3 regions of the Pseudomonas sp. LG1E9 genome follow, and region 1 is predicted to be linked to each of the others. Evidence: predicted binding sites of a transcription regulator. Region 1 holds the regulator's gene; each other region holds the start of a gene.

Region 1 (4,061 bases):
AACGTGACGCTCACCCTTGCGCAGGATGTCGAACACGTTCTCGGCGATGTGGCAGCACTCCACCAGCTCATGGAGCTGGAGGAAGCCGGCGCCCCCTTTTACAGTATGAAAACCGCGAAAAATTGCATTGAGCAGGTTCGCATCATCCGGTCGGCTTTCCAGCTCGACCAGTTGTTCGGACAGTTGCTCTAAAATTTCGCCGGCCTCTACAAGGAAATCCTGAAGGATCTCTTCATCGGCGCCGAAGCTCATGTGGGTGCTCCTTAGAAGCCTAAACTGGATAACAGGTCATCTACGTCATCCTGACCTGACACAACGTCTTCACGTTTATCGGCATGAATCTGCGGACCTTCACCCTTGGCGAGATGTTTTTGTGGATCTTTTTCAGAGAGGATCGCTTCGCGGTCATGTTCGATGCCGGCAAAACGGTCTACCTGGCCAGCCATGAGCACCAATTTGAGCAGATTGCTTTCCACTTCGGTGACCAACTGGGTCACGCGCTTGATCACCTGACCAGTGAGGTCCTGGTAATCCTGGGCCAGCAGGATGTCATTGAGGTTGCTGGCGACCGTGCGGTTTTCCTGTTCGCTGCGCGACAGGAAACCGTCAACCCGACGGGCCAATTCACGAAACTCTTCAGCCCCCACTTCACGACGCATGAAGCGGCCCCAGTCAACGCTAAGCGCCTGGGCTTCAGTGGCCATGCCATTGACCAGAGGCGTGGCGTTTTCCACCAGGTCCATGGTGCGGTTGGCCGCGGCCTCGGTCAGCCTGACCACATAGGACAGGCGTTCGGTGGCATCAGTGATCTGCGAGATTTCTTCGGCCTGGGGCATGTGCGGGTCAATCTGAAAATTGACGATCGCACTGTGCAGCTCGCGTGTGAGCTTGCCCACTTCCTGGTACAGGCCGCGGTCACGGGTCTGGTTGAGCTCATGGATCAACTGCACCGCGTCGCCGAAATGGCCTTTTTCAAGGCTGTCGACCAACTGGTGAGCATGCTTTTTCAGGGTGGACTCGAAGTCTCCCTGTGACGATTCGTTATGCTCCATAGCTCCCCCGCGATGGCATTAGCCGTGGATGCGTTCAAAGATCTTTTCGATCTTCTCTTTCAAGGCCTGTGCAGTGAATGGCTTGACCACGTAACCGTTGACCCCGGCTTGGGCGGCTTCGATGATCTGCTCACGCTTGGCTTCGGCGGTTACCATCAACACGGGAAGACTGCGCAATTTTTCGTCGGCGCGCACGTGGCGCAACAAGTCGATGCCCGTCATGCCCGGCATGTTCCAGTCCGTTACCAGAAAGTCGATGCTCCCGCTGTTGAGGATCGGAATCGCCGTAAGGCCGTCATCCGCCTCGACCGTGTTTGTGAACCCAAGGTCACGCAACAGGTTTTTTATGATCCGCCGCATCGTTGAGAAGTCATCAACGATGAGGATTTTCATGTTCTTGTCCAATTCGACCTCCAAGCAGTCTTAAACGCGCCCAGCACCTGGACGCGCCATTTCAATCAACAGGCATTACACAAAAAGGACTGCCGGGGGCACCACGGATCGAACCCGCGACGGCCTATCACCATCGCGGTATCGCTTTGCAGTGCTCCCCACACTGCCTGTCAGCGCGCTCGCCACTCTCCCAAACGCCCCCGCAAGCGGGCTGCGCATTGGCTGTGCAACTGGCTGACACGCGATTCGCTGACCCCCAGGACCTCACCGATTTCCTTGAGGTTCAGCTCTTCGTCGTAGTACAGCGCCAACACTAACCGCTCGCGCTCGGGCAAGTTGGCAATGGCGTCCGCCAATGCGCCCTGGAAGCGTTCATCCTCCAGGTCACGTGACGGCTCCATGTGCGCGCTCGCGCCGTCCTCGTGCAACCCTTCGTGTTCGCCGTCCTGCAACAGGTCGTCGAAACTGAACAGGCGGCTGCCCAAGGTATCGTTCAAAATCCCGTAGTAATCGTCGAGACTCAATTGGAGTTCGGCCGCAACTTCGTGATCTTTAGCGTCGCGGCCGGTTTTTGCTTCAATTGCACGAATTGCGTCACTGACCATGCGCGTATTGCGGTGCACCGAACGCGGTGCCCAATCGCCTTTACGCACCTCATCGAGCATCGCGCCACGGATGCGGATGCCCGCATACGTCTCGAAACTCGCGCCTTTGCTGGCGTCGTATTTGGTCGACACTTCGAGCAAGCCGATCATGCCGGCCTGGATCAGGTCTTCGACCTGCACGCTGGCAGGCAGGCGTGCCAACAGGTGATAGGCGATACGCTTGACCAGCGGCGCATAGCGCTCAATCAACTCACCCTGACTGTCACGGGCAGACTTCTTGTAGGCGTTGTAGCCGTTCGCTGTCATAGCACCGGTCCTGCGCTCGTCTGATGTACCAATCGCTCGACGAAAAACTCCAGATGCCCCCGTGGGTTGGCGGGCAACGGCCAGGTATCGACCTTCTGGGCAATAGCCTTGAACGCCAGTGCGCATTTGGAACGAGGGAACGCTTCGTAGACCGCACGCTGCTTTTGCACAGCCTTGCGCACACACTCGTCGTAGGGAACTGCGCCGACGTATTGTAAGGCGACATCGAGAAAGCGATCCGTGACCTTGGTCAACTTGGCGAACAGGTTGCGCCCTTCCTGCGGGCTCTGGGCCATGTTGGCCAGGACGCGGAAGCGGTTCATGCCGTAGTCACGGTTAAGCAGTTTGATCAGGGCGTAGGCGTCGGTGATCGAGGTGGGTTCATCGCAGACCACCAGCAACACTTCCTGCGCGGCGCGCACGAAGCTGACCACGGACTCGCCGATCCCGGCGGCGGTGTCGATCACCAGCACGTCGAGGTTGTCGCCGATATCACTGAATGCCTGGATCAGGCCGGCATGTTGCGCCGGGCTCAGGTGCACCATGCTCTGGGTGCCAGAGGCGGCCGGCACGATGCGGATCCCACCGGGGCCCTGCAGCAGCACATCGCGCAGCTCGCAGCGCCCTTCGATCACATCGGCAAGGGTATGTTTGGGCGTCAGTCCCAGCAGAACGTCGACGTTCGCCAACCCCAGGTCAGCGTCCAGCAGCATGACGCGACGGCCAAGCTCTGCCAGGGCCAGGGACAAATTCACTGACACGTTAGTTTTCCCGACGCCACCTTTGCCGCCGGTCACCGCGATCACCTGTACGGGATGCATGCTGCCCATTTTATTTCTTTACCTTGTCTTGCTTAGACGCAGGCTACATGGCTTGGCCGCGTGAATCGCTTGCAGACCATCGATGTAGGTACATTTCACGGTGTTCATCCTGACTTCAACCGACCCGTTTTGCCGGGTTGTGGTAGAGGTCGGCGAACATATCGGCCATCGCTTCCTCGCTAGGCTCTTCTTGCATTTGCACGCTGACGGCGCGGCTGACCAACTGATGACGGCGCGGCAGATGCAGATCATCCGGGATCCGCGGCCCGTCGGTCAGGTAGGCAACCGGTAGTTCATGGCTGATAGCCAGGCTCAACACTTCGCCCAGGCTGGCGGTTTCATCCAGTTTGGTCAGGATGCAACCGGCCAGGCCGCAGCGCTTGTAGCTATGGTACGCAGCGGTAAGAACCTGTTTCTGGCTGGTGGTTGCAAGCACCAGGTAATTTTTCGACTTGATGCCACGCCCGGCCAGGCTTTCCAGCTGCATGCGCAACGCCGGGTCGCTGGCTTGCAGGCCAGCGGTGTCGATCAGCACCACGCGCTTGCGCAGCAGCGGGTCGAGGGCGTTGGCCAGGGATTGGCCCGGGTCGACGTGGGTCACCGGCACATTGAGGATGCGGCCCAACGTCTTGAGTTGCTCCTGGGCGCCGATGCGGTAGCTGTCCATGCTCACCAGCGCGATGTTGTTCGCGCCGTACTTGAGCACATAACGCGCTGCCAGCTTGGCCAGGGTGGTGGTCTTGCCCATGCCGGCAGGGCCGACCATGGCAATGATACCGCCCTCTTCCAGGGGTTCGATTTCCGGGGTAGTGATCATCCGCGCCAAGTGGGCCAGCAACATGCGCCAGGCCTGGCGTGGTTCTTCGATTTCGGTGGTCAGGGCC
Region 2 (4,061 bases), 340 kb from region 1:
GGATCGCTGCGTATCTCAGCCGTGAGGGTGTAGCCGTCCATTTCCGGCATCTCGATGTCGGAGATCATCATCAAGAATTCTTCTTCCGGTTTCTTGCCTTCATCTACCAGCTTGCGCAGGTAATCCAGCGCCTGGCGGCCATCATTGAGCGCCACCACTTCCACGCCGACGGTTTGCAGGCAACGGGTCACCTGCTTGCGCGCCACCGAGGAGTCATCCACCGTCAGCACACGCAGCGAGACCGCCTTGTGCGCCGTTTCGGCATCCACCACACCCACGGAAATCGATTCCGAGGTCGGCGCCACTTCAGCGAGGATCTTCTCCACGTCGATGATTTCCACCAATTGGTTATCGACCCGCGTCACTGCCGTGAGGTAGTGGTCGCGGCCGGTGCCCTTGGGCGGCGGATGAATCTCTTCCCAGTTCATGTTGACGATGCGCTCCACCGAGCGCACCAGGAAACCCTGGGTCTTGGTGTTGTACTCGGTGATGATCACGAACGGGTTTTCGCGGTCCTGCAGGCCAGCCGAACCGGTGGCCAGGGCCAGGTCAAGAATCGGGATGGTCGCGCCACGGATGTTGGCCACGCCACACACCACGGGGCTGGACTTGGGCATGATCGTCAGCTTGGGACATTGCAGCACTTCCCGCACCTTGAACACGTTGATGCCATACAGCTGCTTGCCATCCAGGCGAAAAAGCAACAACTCCAGGCGATTCTGCCCTACCAGCTGTGTGCGCTGGTTTACTGAATCCATTACTCCTGCCATGCCCAGACTCCTACGCTAAAACCTTGAAGGTGCGACGCGCACCCAACACTAAACGGCACGAGCTTTGCTATTTATTGGCCATGGATATTAAAACGACAGTTTCCCGACGCCTTCGATTCCCACAGGACCGCAGATTGCTCTGCGCCTTGGTGGCGCTGCTTGCGTTGAGCCTGAACACCACGGCCCGCGCAGATAACGTCACCTTGCCTGATCTACTTATCGGCGTCACTCAGGGCTTTCTTGAGTTCACTGTAGAAGATTATCTGGCAACCACCCAGACACCAGGGCGTTATGAAATCCAGGTCAACCAGTTGGACCCACGGCTGCGCATGCCCATGTGCGACAAGGAATTGACAGCCACCCTGGAAAGCCCCGCCCAGCCCATCGGCCGCGTAACGGTGCGGGTGCGCTGCGACGGCGCCTCGCCCTGGACGGTGTTTGTGCCGGCTCAGGTCAAGCTGTTCCGCGATGTAGTGGTAGTGGCCCGGCCGCTCAAACGCACCGGCATCATCGGTTTTGAGGACGTTGTACTGCGCGAACGCGACATCAGCCTGATCAGCCAGGGCTACTTGACGTCTGTGGACCAGGCCGTCGGGCAAAAATTAACCCGACCAGTGGTCACCGACCAGGTCATCACGTTGGTGCATCTGGAGCAGGCCGAGGTAATTCGCAAGGGCGACCAGGTGGTGATTTCCGCCAGCAGCGGTACGCTGAACGTGAAAATGCCCGGTGAAGCGCTGTCCAATGGCGGCATGAGTGAACAGATTCGCGTCAAGAACCTCAACTCCAACCGCGTGATCAAGGCGCGGGTAACAGCCCCAGGGCAAGTCGAGGTCGCTCTATAGATGACTGGTACAGGACGCCGGGTTTTCCTACACTGTGCAGGAGGTAGCCCATACGCAGATTTATTGTCATTTGCGTCTAAAGTTTATCCGGGTATGGCCGAAAACATGGCAAGCGTCCAAATACCCAGAGGTTTTTTATCATGGTCATCGATTTCAGTCGTTTAAATAACACCCCGGCAACGTCAGGCACTACGCGTACCACCGGCACCAAGGAAAGCGTAGAAGCCAAGGCCCCGCCACTGCCCGCCAAGGCAGAACAGGCCAGCCAGAGCGGGGAATCCGTACACCTGAGCAATGAGGCTCAACAGTTGCAGAAGGTCACTGACTCGCTGCGCGATCAACCGGTGGTCAATAAAGCCCGTGTGGCCGAATTGAAACAGGCAATCGCCGATGGCAGCTATAAAGTCGACAGCAACCGTGTAGCCAGCAAGCTGCTTAATTTCGAAGCCGAGCGCTAGGCAAAGGCCTGCGCAGGGCTTTTGGACGCTTAAAACCCAAGGCCAGCCATGCATCACGACGAACATTTGCTGCAACTGATCATTGATGATCTAGCGCCGACGCAACAATTGCTGGAGCTGCTAAGAGAAGAGTCACTGGCCCTTTACGGCCGGGATATGCCGCTGCTGGAAGAAATTCTGGCGCGCAAGCAGTCGTTGATTGTCCTGCTGGAACAGCATGGCAAAAAACGCAGCCAGATCCTGATCAGCCTTGGCTTGCCGGCAGACCACGATGGCCTGGCGCAGTTGGCCAGCCACTCTTCGGTCGGCGATCAGTTACTGAGCCAGAGCAAAGAACTCAATCAAGTGCTCGCCCAGTGCCAGGAAGCCAACCTGCTTAACGGTCAATCGATCCAGCTTCAGCAAGCCACGACCGCCAACCAGTTGCGTATACTCCACGGCGGCGAGCCGCCGGCACTGTATAACGCCCAAGGTTCCACCTCGCGCCTGGTCAAGCCAAGCACCCGCAGCCAAGCCTGACGCCGGTTTACCGTGCGCCCTATCCAAGGCGCGCCACATGCTGGCAAAATGCCGGTTCTTGCGTGTAGTCGTATTTTGTCTGGAGATGGAAGAACCGTGTTCAACGCCCTTAATGCGGAAGATGCCCCGCAGCCACCGAAGGTCCTCACCACGCCTCTGGAAATCGCCGGCACCTTGCGGATGCTGCAAGACAGCCATGACCCGCTGATCATCACCTTCCACGAGCGCAGCCAGCGCTTCCAGAGCTATCTGGTGGACGTCAACCGCGACAGCAACACGCTGGCGCTGGACGAAATGATCCCCCGTGATGGCGAACGCTACCTCGAAAACGGTGAACCCTTCCGTATCGAAGGCTTCCACGACGGCGTGCGCGTCGCCTGGGAAAGCAGCGGCACCCTGACCATCAGCGAAAAAGATGGCCACCGTATCTACACCGGCAGCCTGCCGGACGAGGTGGTCTACCATCAGCGCCGCAACGCCTTCCGCGCCGCGCTGAAGCTGGCGCAATTGGTGAACATCGAACTCGGCGGCGAAAAACTCAAGGCGCCGGTCAACGGCAAATTGCTGGATATCTCCGCCACCGGCTGCAAACTGCGCTTTGAAGGCGACATCTCCGAGCGGTTGCAACTGGGCCAGGTCTACGACCGCTTTGTCGCCGCCCTGCCGTTTGGCAGCATGACGACCTCGGTCGAACTGCGGTACCTGCACTTCGAAGACAAGATCAACACCACCTTCGCCGGTGTGCGCTTCCACAACATGAGCGGCCTGGTGCAGCGTCAGGTCGAGCGCTTTGTATACCAATTGCAGCGTGAAGCGCGACGCTTCGACAAGGACGACGATTTTTAATCCTTGAAGATCGCGGCAAAAAAAACGGGCAGCCCCTTAGGGGATCTGCCCGTTTTTTGCTTTCAGGGGCGCGCCCTGCTCAAGTCGTGAGGATGTTCCTCTGGCCCCAGGGGTTCCGGGGGCCCAACAAAGGCGGGCTCGTCCACCGGCGGCTGCGGATCAACTTGCGGCTCGGGGTCGGGGACAGTCTGCATCTGCTCCTGTACCACTTGCTCATCGACGCGCGGGTCAAGCGCGGCCACCAGCGGCGAACTCGACATGCTGTCGGGCATCGCCACGTGATGCAGCGGTGCGTCTTCCACCTGATGCAGGTTGGTCACCGCCTTCGGCCGGATGCGCCATACCAGGATCAACGCACACAGGCTGAAGAAGGCATACAGCATATGACTGCCGAACATCTTCATGATCACACCAGCCAGCAACGGCCCGATACTCGCGCCGACGCCATAAGTCACCAGCAGCATGGCGGTCAGCGACACCCGACGATCGCCTTCCACATGGTCATTGGAAAACGCCACCGCCAGCGGGTACAGGCAGAACTGCACCAGGGAACACAGGAATCCCGCGACGAACAGCACTTCCAGCGGCACCTGGGTCATGATCGCCAGCGGTAATGCCGCCAC
Region 3 (4,061 bases), 1.6 Mb from region 1:
ACAAGACCACGGCAAATCCCAACATTATCGTCGCCCCAAAGCTGATGCCGACGCGACCGGCCATGCGCGCCTGCAACAATTGCCCGGCTCCATAGTGCTGGCCGATGCGCATGGTCACCGCGTAGGACATACCCGCAGGGACCATGAATGCCACCGAGACGATCTGCAGGGCGATCTGATGCGCCGCCAGTTGCGTACTGCCCATGGTGCCCATGCACAGCGCGGCAAAGGCAAACAGCCCGACTTCGACCGCGTAGGTGCCGCCAATCGGCAGGCCCAGGCGCCACAATTCACGCAGGTATTGGGTATTGAGGCGCAGCAGGCCGGCGCTTAGCGGGTAGGCGGCGTAAGCGCGGTTGCTGCGGATGTACCACATCAATGTCAGGGCCATGCCATTGGCGACGATGGCGGTGACCAGGCCAATACCCATCAAGCCGAGTTTCGGCAGGCCGAACATGCCTTCGATCAACGCGTGATTGAGCAGGTAGTTCAGCACCGTGCCGCCGAGGCTGATCACCATCACCGGGGTGGCCTTGCCGATGGCGCTGGTGAAGCCGCGTAAGGCCATGAAACTCAGGTAGCCGGGCAGGGCAAATGGCAGCATGGTCAGAAATTGCCCCGCCGACTGCACGTTGGTGTCGGTCTGGCCGAACATCAGCAGCACCGGCTTGAGGTTCCACAGCAGCAGCGCCGCGGCCAGCGCCATCAGCCAGGCGAGCCACAGCCCGGCCTGGGTCAGGCGGGTAGCACCTTCGATGTCGCCGGCGCCGTGACGGATCGCCACCAAGGTGCCCACGGCGGCGATTACCCCAATGCAGAAGATCGACACGAACGAATAGCTAGCCGCACCCAGGCCTCCACCGGCCAAGGCTTCGGGGCTCAGGCGCGCCATCATCAGGGTGTCGGTCAGCACCATCAGCATGTGCGCCAACTGGGAAGCAATCAACGGCCCTGACAGCCGCAGGATGGCCCAGAGTTCGGTACGTGCCGGATGCTGCATGATCATCACACTCAGAAAGTCGGAGGTTCGGGAGGGTTTGATTCTCGGCCCTCTCAGCCCATTGCACAAAGGGATAAAAGCGATCATTCGCATGATTAAAACTCATGCCAGATTGATTCTGGTAGGGTTTAGGCGTTCTGCTGTCGGAGCTTTCCTTATGTCGCGTCGTCTTCCTCCTCTTTATGCGTTACGGGCATTTGAAGCAGCCTCCCGGCATAACTCCTTTACCCGTGCCGCCGAAGAACTGTCGATTACCCAGAGTGCGGTGAGCCGACATATCCGCACGCTGGAAGAGCATTTCGCCTGCCGCCTGTTCCAGCGAAGTGGCCGTAACCTTCAGCTCACCGAATCAGCGCGCCTGCTGTTGCCCGGTGTGCGCGAGGGGTTCGCGGCGCTGGAACGGGCCTGCCATACCCTGAACGCCGAGGATGACATCCTGCGCATGAAGGCGCCGTCCACCCTGACCATGCGCTGGTTGTTGGCGCGGCTCAGCCGCTTTCGGGCGTTACAACCGGGCAATGAAGTGCAACTGACCAGCGCCTGGATGAATGTGGATGAAGTGGATTTCAATCAAGAGCCTTTCGACTGTGCGGTGCTGTTGAGCTATGGGCACTTTCCGGCGGACTGGGAAGCCAGCTACTTGTTCCCTGAGTTGTTAATACCCGTGGGCGCGCCGAACCTGTTGAACGATGGCCCTTGGGACGTAAATCGCCTGGCCGCTACCGAGTTGCTGCACCCCACGCCCGACCGCAGGGACTGGCGCAAATGGCTGGAGCGCATGGGGCTGTCGAACCAGGTATCGCTCAAGGGCGGGCAGGTGTTCGATACGCTTGAACTGGGCATGATTGCTGCCGCTCGTGGTTATGGCGTGTCCATGGGCGATCTGCTGATGGTGGCCGAAGATGTCGCGCAGGGACGCTTGAGTCTGCCGTGGCCGACGGCGGTTGCGAGTGGGGAAAGTTACTATCTGGTGTGGCCGAAAACCCGTCCGGGTGGTGAACGCTTGCGGCGCCTGGCGGATTTCCTCCAGAGCGAGGTGCATTCCATGGTTTTACCTGCCGTCGAACGCCTCAATTGAAGGGTTCGCGCCTTATCACGCAACCGTTTGCGTGATACCCCTGCGATTCGCTCAAGTATTGCCAGGCGCAGCCGAAGTAGGTGTGTTGGAACCATCGTGCTCCAACGTTTCCCACCAGATAATTTGCCGAGCAGCGCTATGAGATCAGGATGATCCTGGCCTCGGCCAGGAGCTGTCATGTCTCAACCCCGCGCCCGGATCGCCTCGCAGTTAGGCCTCGCATTAGCCGTGATTCTGGCTGTCGCCATCGGCGGCAGTACCGTGTTCGCCTTGCGTTCCCTTGATTCCGCCAACCTCGATACCCGCGAAGAGCACCTGGCCAGCGAAGCGCGATTGCTCGCCGACCAACTCAATACGTTCCACAGCACGTTGCGCGAGAGCACCCAGCGTCTGACCGGACTGTTTGAGAAGCGCTTCAGCGCCGGGTTGCGGGTGCAGGCAGACCAGATGGTCGCGGTGGCCGGGGTCCAGACGCCGAGCTTGTTGCTGGGCAGCGAAGTGCTCAACAACAACTTCACTGAAGTGGATGAGTTCAAGCAGATGTCCGGCGGCGTGGCCACCGTGTTCGTGCGCAGCGGCGACGACTTTGTCCGCGTCAGCACCTCCCTGACCAAGCAGGACGGCAGCCGCGCCATTGGCACTGTGCTTGACCGCCAGGGCCCTGCTTACCAGCGTGTGCTCGGTGGGCAGGCGTATATCGGCCGCGCGGTGTTGTTCGACCGCTCCTACATGACTCAGTACAGCCCCGTGCGCGACACCAGCGGCAAAGTGATCGCCGTGCTGTTCATCGGTTTTGACTACACCGACGCCCAGGCCGCGCAGTTCGAGAACCTCAAGCGCTTCCGCATCGGCCATACCGGTTCCCTGGCGTTGCTCGACGAGCAGAAGCGCTGGCTGGTGCCGCCAGCCGGTGTGCAGGCGTTGGATCAAGCGGTTCCTGTGATGTTGGACTTGGCCAAGACCCCAGGCAAAGGCCGCTTCTGGAGCGACAAGAACGAAGACTTCTACAGCGTTTCGGTGCCCTTCGATGGCGGCCCATGGGCCGTGGTCGCGAGCATGCCGAAGGCTGAAATCCGCGCGGTGACCTGGGCAGTAGGCATTCGCCTGGTGATCGGCAGCGTGCTGGCGATGCTGCTGGCGGTAGGCGCTACGGTGTGGCTGCTGCGCAGCAAACTGCAACCGTTGAGCGACCTGGTGCGCCAGGCCGAAGCCTTGGGCGCGGGCGACTTGAGTGCGCGTCTCAACGTGTCCAGCCATGATGAAATCGGCCAACTGGCCCGCAGCTTCAATCAGATGGGTGAAGCGCTGTCGACCATGGTTTCTCACATCCGCAAGGCGGCCGAAGAGGTCAACAGCCGTGCCCAGGCGCTGTCCGGGTTGTCCGGCGGGGCTTATGACGGCATGGAGCAGCAGTCCGGCGAAATCACCAGCATGGCTGGCGCGGTGGAAGAGTTCAGTGCAACGTCGCTGAATATCGCCGACAACATGGGCAACACCGAGCGTCTGGCCCAAGAGAATGCCCAGCAAACCCGTATCGGCCGCACCTCGATGCAAGAGGCGTCGTCGTCGCTGGAGCATATCGCGACCGCGCTGAACAGCACGGCCACGGTGATCAATACCCTCGGCCAGCGCTCCCAGGAAATCGGCGGCATCGTCGGTGTGATCACCTCCATCGCCGAGCAGACCAACCTGCTGGCGCTCAACGCCGCCATCGAGGCGGCTCGCGCCGGTGAGCAAGGTCGTGGGTTTGCCGTGGTGGCTGACGAAGTACGTAACCTGGCCTCGCGTACCCGCGAAGCCACCGATGAAATCTCCGGGATGATCCAGAGCATCCAGCGGGAGACCGGTAATGCCATCAGCACCATGGAACACGGCAACACGCTGATGCAGGAAGGCCTGTCGCGCAACGCCGACGTGGCCTCGGCCCTGGCGCGTATCGACGAACAAAGCCGTTCGGCCGGTCAGCAGTTCGCGGCGATTACC

What was found. Region 1 encodes FliA, which starts transcription of late flagellar genes. Its sites were predicted from a motif close to CTAAAGTTTNNNNNNNNNNNGCCGNTAA; they were not measured.
Region 2: the regulator FliA is predicted to act here: its motif matches at 1,692-1,719, upstream of flgM (flagellar biosynthesis anti-sigma factor FlgM).
Region 3: the regulator FliA is predicted to act here: its motif matches at 2,129-2,156, upstream of DNK50_RS02445 (methyl-accepting chemotaxis protein).

What each region holds. Positions count from the first base shown of each region.
Region 1 is NZ_CP029983.1:5,070,900-5,074,960, forward strand. Features, by position in the region: gene DNK50_RS23140 (chemotaxis protein CheA) at 1-252, opposite strand, end outside; gene DNK50_RS23145 (protein phosphatase CheZ) at 264-1,052, opposite strand; gene DNK50_RS23150 (chemotaxis response regulator CheY) at 1,071-1,445, opposite strand; gene fliA (RNA polymerase sigma factor FliA) at 1,616-2,356, opposite strand; gene fleN (flagellar synthesis regulator FleN) at 2,353-3,186, opposite strand; gene flhF (flagellar biosynthesis protein FlhF) at 3,293-4,061, opposite strand, start outside.
Region 2 is NZ_CP029983.1:5,413,249-5,417,309, forward strand. Features, by position in the region: gene DNK50_RS24780 (chemotaxis protein CheV) at 1-770, opposite strand, end outside; gene flgA (flagellar basal body P-ring formation chaperone FlgA) at 851-1,615, shown strand; gene flgM (flagellar biosynthesis anti-sigma factor FlgM) at 1,756-2,073, shown strand; gene DNK50_RS24795 (flagella synthesis protein FlgN) at 2,122-2,592, shown strand; gene DNK50_RS24800 (flagellar brake protein) at 2,689-3,438, shown strand; gene DNK50_RS24805 (MFS transporter) at 3,501-4,061, opposite strand, start outside.
Region 3 is NZ_CP029983.1:470,456-474,516, reverse strand. Features, by position in the region: gene DNK50_RS02455 (NorM family multidrug efflux MATE transporter) at 1-1,006, opposite strand, end outside; gene DNK50_RS02450 (LysR substrate-binding domain-containing protein) at 1,158-2,078, shown strand; gene DNK50_RS02445 (methyl-accepting chemotaxis protein) at 2,256-4,061, shown strand, end outside.